Regions from separate parts of the Chryseobacterium sp. BIGb0232 genome, predicted to be linked through region 2. Evidence: riboswitches for the same ligand, from Rfam matches in the RefSeq annotation. Region 2 holds a riboswitch; the other holds the start of a gene.
The links. A riboswitch is a leader RNA that binds a small molecule or an ion and turns the genes downstream of it on or off. The one in region 2 is predicted to bind cobalamin.
Positions count from the first base shown of each region.

Region 1: it holds a riboswitch for cobalamin, as region 2 does, so the genes downstream of both, M2372_RS12260 (TonB-dependent siderophore receptor) here and M2372_RS08470 (T9SS type A sorting domain-containing protein) in region 2, are expected to answer to the same signal.

Region 1 covers NZ_JANUEH010000004.1:154,152-158,869, reverse strand. Annotated here, with positions in the region: gene M2372_RS12270 (MbnP family protein) at 1-237, shown strand, start outside; gene M2372_RS12265 (cytochrome-c peroxidase) at 254-1,273, shown strand; cobalamin riboswitch at 1,404-1,591, shown strand; gene M2372_RS12260 (TonB-dependent siderophore receptor) at 1,704-3,746, shown strand; gene M2372_RS12255 (YncE family protein) at 3,743-4,718, shown strand, end outside.
Region 2 covers NZ_JANUEH010000002.1:537,839-542,556, forward strand. Annotated here, with positions in the region: gene tpiA (triose-phosphate isomerase) at 29-787, shown strand; gene M2372_RS08465 (esterase-like activity of phytase family protein) at 948-2,213, opposite strand; cobalamin riboswitch at 2,469-2,659, shown strand; gene M2372_RS08470 (T9SS type A sorting domain-containing protein) at 2,730-3,845, shown strand; gene clpP (ATP-dependent Clp endopeptidase proteolytic subunit ClpP) at 4,050-4,718, opposite strand, start outside.

The DNA of each region.
Region 1 (4,718 bases), on a different contig from region 2:
CCTGACAATGCCATAGTGGATAACAAAGCTCCTAAAATTATTATTAAAGCAGATTTTGATAAGTTGTTGACGGGTAAAATCAATACGATTGTATTGGTTATCGGAACAGGATCAGATGGGAATGCCACTCCGAATATTCATACTGCTAACCAAATGGTAAAATTTGTTGATAACCTTGGTGGAAATGGTTCAAGTGATATTTCCGGAATGTTTTCAGTGAGTGGTGTTGAAAACTAGACTCTTCTCTGCTGCAATGAAAAAAGGATTAAGTTTTTTAGCCATTATCATTCTGTTAATATCTTGTAATAATGATCGTTACGAACCTATTTCTGACGATAATCCACAGGTCTTGCTCAATATTCCGTCTGGGTTTCCGGAACTAAACAATTCGGTGAACTCTAATAAACCTACAAAATATGGAGTAGAATTAGGGGAGAAATTATTTAATGAGAAAAGGTTAAGTGCAGATAATACTATTTCCTGTTCCAGCTGTCATATTCAGGGAAATGCTTTTGCAGATCATAATGCACAAGGAATAGGAATTCAGAATAGAGTAGGGTTGCGAAATGTACCAGCGGTCCAGAATATGTTGTTTATGAAGTTTTATAATTGGGATGGCAATATCCTTCAATTGGAAAATCAACCCTTGGTTCCTATTATCACTCATGAAGAAATGGGCTCTTCTATTCTGGAAGTGATAGGGAAAATAAGGGATGATATGATGTATAAAGATTTATTCAGAAAAGCTTTTGGAGATGAAGCCATTACTGCTGAAAGGATTTATAAGAGTATTGCACAGTATGAGTACACCCTGATTTCTGCCAATAGCAAATATGATAAGGTAAAAAGAAAAGAAGGAGAAACTTTCACGGAAAATGAAGCTCTGGGATATCAGACTTTTCAACAGAAATGTGCGGGTTGTCATAATACAGAGTTGTTTACTGATCAGAGTTTCAGGAATATTGGGTTTCCTGTAAATCCGGATACCAATGAAGCCGGCCGTGGAAGGGTTACGGGTATTCCGGCAGATTATATGAGTTTTCGGGTTCCTTCTTTAAGAAATGTAGAATATACAGCACCTTATGGAAGTTATGGACAGTTCCCAACATTAAGGGCAGTCCTTGATTATTTTGACAAAGGTGTTTTATCTGCAGATAACCTTGATCCTGTTTTTAAAAATAATGGAAACAGAATTCCTCTCTCGGAGCAGGAAAAGACAAATCTTATCCTGTTTATGAAAACGCTTAGTGATCGTGAATTTGTAAAAAAATAATCACAGGTAAAAACAGAAAAACTCAACAAAAATTGATTGCTTAAATCCCGTTACAATGTAGCGGGATTTTTCATGTTTACTAATTGATAATCATTTTATTCTGCATGCCATCGTATCTGGTGAGAATTTTATATCTTTGCCGGAATTTGGTGAGCCATAATAAGCTCTTAAAAGGGAATCCGGTGAAAATCCGGAACAGACCCGCTGCTGTAAGCTCCGCACCAAAGTTTTTGAAGAATAGATCCACTGTTTTTAGGAATGGGAAGGATTTCAAAAACGGAGTAAGTCAGAAGACCTGCCAGAAATAATAAACGTTTGACGCTTTCGTGGAATAAAGCTTAGGACAACAATGATTCTGTGCAGTAACAGCTGTGCTTTGTCGTTGCTTTTCTTATATCCATTAGCGTCATCATGATCCATGAATGAGCTAATGATAGCAAAACTAAGTACATTTCAATTCCATAAAACTGTTTTCACGGTATTCGTGTTAACCTCTCAGATTCTGTTTTCTCAAACCAGAAAAAAAGACAGTATCAAAGGAGAAGTCATAAAGACTGTCAATATTTACAAAAAGAATTTTAAAGAAATCCTTCCGGCTCAGGTCTTACAGGGGGAAGAACTGGAAAGGCTCAACAGTCATTCTGTTGCTGATGCCTTACGCTATTTCTCCGGAGTTCAGATTAAAGATTACGGTGGAATGGGTGGTTTGAAGACGGTTAATATCCGAAGTATGGGAAGCCAGCATGTAGGTGTTTTCTATGATGGAATCCAGCTGGGAAATGCTCAGAACGGAGTGGTCGATTTGGGAAGATATTCTCTGGATGATCTGGAAGAGATCTCGTTGTACAATGGTCAGAAAAGTGAAATTTTTCAACCGGCAAAAGACTTCGGATCGTCAGGATCTATTTATTTACAACCCAAAACGCCGGTATTCACAGGAAACAGGAAAACCAATCTTCTGATAAGAGCAAAAAGTGCTTCTATTGATTTATTTAATCCTTCTTTTCGCTTAGAGCAAAAGATTTCAAAAAGAGTTTCAGCAAGCGTAAGTGCAGAATTTCTCCAAAGTGATGGGCTTTACAAGTTCCACTATAGCAGGAAATATCCTAATGGAGTTACTGCTTCTGATACCATTTCTAAAAGATATGATTCCGACATTAAAGCAAAGCGCTTTGAAACCGCTATTAATGGAACTTTAAATAACGGAAGCTGGAATATACGTGGGTATGGTTATATTTCAAACCGTGGTATTCCGGCGCCCATTGTGAAGAACCGTTTTAAGGCAAGAGGAGCAAGAATGCTTGATGAAAATTATTTTGTTCAGGCCAATTTCAGGAAAAAGCTGTTTCCTAAGCTTGAAACTCAGCTGAAGGCAAAGTTTGCTTACGATTACACTTATTTTAACGATACGGTATTGTCTCAGTCTGCGATGCCCGCTATCAATACCTATATTCAACGGGAGGTTTATCTTTCCTCTTCCAATGTATACTCCATTACTCCTAATTGGGATGTCAGTCTGAATGGAGATTTTCAGTACAATAATCTGGATGCTAATTTGTATAATTTTTCATATCCTACCCGCTATACTACGCTTGTAGCTTTAGCTTCTACCTATCAATGGAACAGATTTAAGTTTTTAGGAAGCCTTTTAGGGACATTTACCTTTGAGGAAGTAAAAATGAATAAGCGCCCTGATGACAGGAGAGAATGGACACCCGCTTTCTTTATGAGCTATCAGCCGGAAGCAATACCAGAGCTGACCCTCAGAGCTTTTTATAAAAATATTTTCAGATTACCAACCTTTAATGACCTGTATTATACGAGTGTTGGAAATACGTATTTGCAACCTGAGTTTACTCATCAGTATGATGTGGGATTTACCTATCAGAAAAGGTATGATCATTCCCTATTTAAAGGTCTTTATGTAAAAGTAGACGGATATTACAATAGAGTAAAAGATAAAATTGTTGCTGTACCTACCACTAATATGTTTCGTTGGATGATGGTGAACCTTGGGAAGGTTGAAATCATTGGAGCAGATGTAAACGTACAGGCTGAAATGATGTTAGGGAATGTGAAAATTAGACCATTATTATCGTATACCTATCAGAAGGCTCAGGACATAACAAACAATGCCGGAGAGAAAGAAACTTATTATGGAGAGCAGATCCCTTATACACCATGGCATAGCGGATCCTTTACCCTAATGGCTGATTATAAAGACTGGAGCTTCAATTACAGTACAATCTATGTAGGAAAAAGATATGATGGGCAGCTGGATAATATTCAGTATAATTTTATTCAGCCTTGGTATACCCACGATCTTTCTATTCAGAGAAAACTGAGCCTGGCCGGACATCCTTTTAAAATCAATCTGGAAATGAATAATGTTTTTAACCAGTATTATGATGTGGTACTCAACTATCCTATGCCGGGAAGAAACTTCAGACTCACTTTAAACTTTAATTTATGAAAAAGCTAAATATTTGTTTTCTGTTTTTGACATTGATTGCGCTTGTTTCCTGCCGCACCGATGATGTCATTATTCCTATGGAAGTAGTGGAAGGGCTTAACCCTGTTGAGAATACAGCAATAAAAGGATTCTATGTATTGAATGAAGGAAATATGGGAAGCAATAAATGCACCCTTGATTTTTTTGATTACACCAAAGGAACCTATTTCAGAAATATCTATTCCGAGATCAATCCAAATGTTTTAAAAGAACTGGGTGATGTAGGAAATGATATTAAAATCTATGGCAGTAAGCTCTACATTGTGGTGAATGTTTCCAATACCATCGAAGTGCTGGATGCGAAGACAGCCAAACATATCAAATCTATTTATTTACAGAATTGCAGATACATGACCTTTAAAGGTGGGAAAGCCTATGCCAGCAGCTATGCTGGTCCTGTGGATATCAATCCGTTAGCACCTAAAGGAAAAGTTGCAGAAATAGATACGGTATCGCTGACTGTTCAGCGTACAGCAACAGTAGGATATCAACCTGAAGAAATGGAAATTGTGGGTAATCAATTATTTGTTGCCAATTCCGGAGGATATATGGTTCCAAATTATGACAGAACTGTTTCAGTAATTGATCTGAACACTTTTACAGAAAAGAAAAAAATTGATGTAGCCATCAACCTTCACCGTCTTAAAAAAGACAATTACGGAGATCTGTATGTAAGTTCAAGAGGAGATTATTACAACGTTCCTTCCAATTTATATCTAGTGGATGCAGCAACCGGAGTGATCAAGAAAGACTTTCATATTGCCGTTAGTGAAATGACCATCGTAAATGATAAACTGTATTATTACGGAAATGAATTCAATTACAATACTCACGCGTATGTAAAAACATTTGGAATCATAGATGTAAAGACCGAGCAGGTTATTTCCAACAGGATTATTGATAAGGAGTATGAAACAATCATTAAAACGCCTT
Region 2 (4,718 bases):
AAAAGTAAAATAAATCAATATAAATCTTATGAGAAGAAAAATAGTTGCAGGCAACTGGAAAATGAACAAAAATGTAATTGATGCACAACAATTAATGATTCAATTGCTAAGCTATAAAAACAATAATGCTACGAACTGTGAGGTTTGGATCGCTCCTCCATCTTTATACTTAATGATGGCTAAAGATATCTTTGAAAAGGATGAAATTGGAGTATTCTCTCAGGACATGAGCGAGCACGAAAGTGGTGCCTATACAGGAGAAATTTCTGCTGATATGTTAGAATCTATCGATGCTACAGGTTCATTAATTGGACATTCTGAAAGAAGACAATATCACGGAGAAACAGATTCTCACTGCAACAGAAAAGTAAAATTAGCTTTGGATAAAGGTCTTACCCCAATCTATTGTAACGGGGAAACACTTGAGCAAAGAAAAGCGGGTCAACATCTTGAAGTGGTTAAAAATCAAACTGAAGTAGCTCTTTTTACCCTTTCAGCAGAAGAGATCAAAAAGGTAGTTATCGCTTACGAACCGGTTTGGGCGATCGGAACAGGGGAAACAGCAAGCCCGGAGCAGGCTCAGGAAATCCACGCACACATCAGAAATACGATTGCTGCTAAATACGGACAGGAAGTAGCAGATGAGGTTTCTATCCTTTATGGAGGTTCTGTGAAGCCGGATAACGCTAAAGAAATCTTCTCTCAGCCAGATATTGATGGTGGTCTGATTGGAGGTGCTGCTTTGAAATTAGAAGATTTCTCTAAGATCATTGAGGCTTTCAACTAGTATTGAGAAGACCAATATACACATACAAAGCCCCTGAAAAGTACTTTTCAGGGGCTTTTATTATAGGTTTTGGCTAAAGCCAGCTCGGCGGAACCATTTAAATGATATACGATAAAAAACGGCGGAATAAATCCCGCCGCTTTCCGTTAAAAAAATCTAATTATTGAATATCGACTATATACATAGTTCCTTTGTCTACCTTCCCTGTTTTAGGAAGTATTTTTGCTTTAGGATTTCCGTTTCCATCATCTACTACCCCAAAGTCATCATCATTGAAAACAGCCAGTTTATTGTTTCCTAAATAAACAATTCCCTCAAATTTATCGTGCTCATATCCTAGTTTAGCAACCAGGTCTACCGCTAGTTTTTTAGAAACAGGTTTAATTCCTGCGTTGGCAAGTTCATCCCAGGTACACTGTTCCAGCGCTTTTCCGTTTACTTTCATTCCGTCTACAGCTGCAAGGTCAGTTCCGGTAACATCCGTTGCATCACTTAAGTTGATTCTGTATACCTTTTTAATTCCGCCCTGTGTTCCGAAATTACCATCTCTTTCAATCACAAGAAATTCATTATTTCCTAATGCTGTAATGTCACAAACAGAATCCGAGGCACCGCCATCCTGTCTATACAGATATTGTTTCGTTTTTCCGGTACTGATATCGAAAGTTACGATTCTCGTTAAGGTTGTGTTCGTTGCCAAAGCTTTTGAAGGCACCAACATCATGGACTGTATTGTCCCCACCAATGTTTTCCCGTCCGGAGTTATACAAAGACCTTCCATGCCTCTGTTGGCTCTTCTTTTAGCTAAAACGGCAGGTAATTTTCTACTTCCTGTATTTACCCCAATCGGGCTTATTCTTTCCAGCTCTACTCCATCAGCACTATAATGAACAATGTGCGGTCCGTATTCATCAGAAACCCAGAATGTACCATCTGATGCAGCTACAATACTTTCACTGTCTAAGCCATATTTATCCGTTCCCAGAACATTTCCTGATGCATCATAAGCTACTTCACCTGTACTTCCCATTCCTACTGGGTTTGGAAGTCCTGTAATAGGCTGTCCGGATGGATTTTTAAGTTTAATATATTTGATTACTTCTACATTCCCTTCAGCATTAATTTTAAAATGCATAATGGTTGGAGTAAAATTGGGAGTTAAAAATTTTTTACCATTCTGATAATCTGTATTCGGACCACGGTCTGTAATCACATAAAACTCTCCTTTTCTTGTAGGGTGAGCAGCAGCTCCGGAGCCAAATCCACCATTGATCACAGCTACTCCGTTTATTGTTGCCAAAGTAGAAAATGGAAATTCCTGCGGAAGTTTAGAATAATTAATATCCTGGTTATTTACATTATTGTCATCATCTTTACATGACCATAATACAGTCATCATCAAAGCAGATAATAGTAATTTTTTCATATTAACTTTTATGGCGCGAAAGTATAACTTGATTATAAACTGATCTTGAATGCAATGATAATTGTATTTTAACAATAGAACCTAAAGATGAATTCAGTATAAACAACAAAAATTCATATTTAACTTAAAAATCCGAACACATAAACCCAATCCATTACCAATCAACAAATTCAAATTCAGAAAATACAATTAACCTTTAATAAAAGGTTAAAACAGGTATGTAATTCACAAAATAGGCATCAAAAATTTATATGATATATTTGCGGTCTTTAAGGTTGAACACTGTTCATAATAGGGAATTAAGTGAGAATATTATTCAAATCTTGAGCTGTACCCGCAACTGTAAGCTGTTTTACCTGTAGCTGTATGATACCACTGGACCAAAATCCGGGAAGGTTAGCTATAGGATGCGAGCCAGGAGACCTGCCTTGAATAAACTTTTAATTTTAGAATCAGACTATACCAGTCTCTTCCTATTAATAAGTTTCGGGAATAAAACTTTAATTTAATTATATTATGAGAAAAATCTATTTTTTTTTCTTACTGCTTTGTACGCAGTTTTTCTTCGCTCAATTCACAGAAAATGACATTAAGTTTTGGGTGGGAACCGGTTCTAAAAAGGCCTATTTCATTGCTGATTTTAATGACAACAACACGCCTAATTCTTATGTTTGGGGTTATCGTTTTGATGATGATAATTTAATGGCGGAAGATATGGTTAATGCTATTGTAGAAGCAGAGCCTAAAATAGAGGCTGACATTCCTTCAGGGTTCCTGTACAGCTTCACATACAATCATCATACTCCAAGTACAGATGATTACTGGATTACCTGGTCGGGACCTAATGCAGGGAATATGTCCAATCAAAATAATGGTGTAGGATATACTGCTTTAACAGACGGACTATGGTTTGGAATAACCTATGGAATGGATGAAATTGATACCCCACCATCAACTCCAGTACCCGCTTACAGTTCCCAATGGTATACTTCATCACAAATTACCCATTGGATTGGAACAGGAACCAATAAAAGTCTTGTTGTGGTAGATTTTGGAACTAATAATTCTAATGATCAAGCCAATTCATTTGTTTTTGGAATTCAATATAATGGCAGTATAACAGCGGAACAGGCTTTGCAGCTTATCCAGTCACAAGCTTCCTATTTCAATTTCACTTCCAGCAATAACCAAATTTCCAATCTATCACTCAATACCTTCACAGGAAATAACTCCGGAACAGAAAACTGGAAATTATACACCGGAGAAGACCTTTCTAGCTGGCAGAAAAAAACTGATCTCAGCCAGATACAATTGAATAACAATACATGGTTAGGATTAAGTTTCGGACAAAGAAGACCTTTCACCCCGACTGAAGCACATAACGCTACATTATCGGTGGCTTCAGTAAACAAGAAAGCATTATTCAATATTTATCCAAATCCGGCAAGTGATTTTATTCAGATTGAAACTCCTGATAATATCAAAGAAGTCAATATTTATTCTTCTTTAGGACAGAAAGTGATGACTTCCCAGGCATCTAAGATTAATATTACATCTTTAAATACCGGTGTATACTGGGTTGAGGTTAAGACTAAGAGTGGTTCTACTGTACATAAGATAGTGAAGAAGTAAAGAGGGAGATGGGTAAATCACCCCGTCAAAAATTCTTTGAATTTTCGACACCCCTCCATCGGAGGGGAATATCGCGTCTTCAATTTTGATATTTCTTCGTCATAGTAATCCGCTATGAAACGTACAATAAAAATTCGCGTATTCGTCGCAAACAAAAAAACGCATCCAAGTTGGATGCGTTTTTCATTATGATTATACAATCAATTATTTTTTCTCTGTAGATCTTTGAAGAACCTCATCTACCATACCGTAGCTTTTAGCTTCTTCAGAAGTCATCCAGTAATCCCTGTCGGAAGATTTCTCTACCCATTCGTAAGTCTGTCCTGAATGATGAGCAATAATGTCATAAAGCTCCTGCTTCAATTTCAACATCTCTCTTAAGTTGATCTCCATATCGGAAGCTACTCCCTGAGCACCTCCTGAAGGCTGGTGAATCATTACTCTTGAATGTTTAAGCGCAGAACGCTTTCCTTTTTCTCCTGCAACCAATAATACTGCTCCCATAGAAGCAGCCATTCCTGTACAGATTGTCGCTACATCCGGCTTAATAATCTGCATGGTGTCATAAATACCTAAACCGGCATATACACTTCCACCAGGAGAGTTGATATAGATCTGAATATCTTTAGACGGATCTGCACTTTCCAGGAATAAAAGCTGAGCAGTAACGATATTCGCTACCTGATCGTCAATTCCAGTTCCCAGGAAGATAATTCTATCCATCATCAGACGGGAAAAAACGTCCATCTGAGCAACGTTTAATCTTCTTTCTTCCATGATGTACGGAGTTAAATTCGTTGGGCCATACATTCCCATATACTGATCGGTAGCCAGACCGTTGTTTCCTAAATGTTTTACAGAGAAATCTCTGAA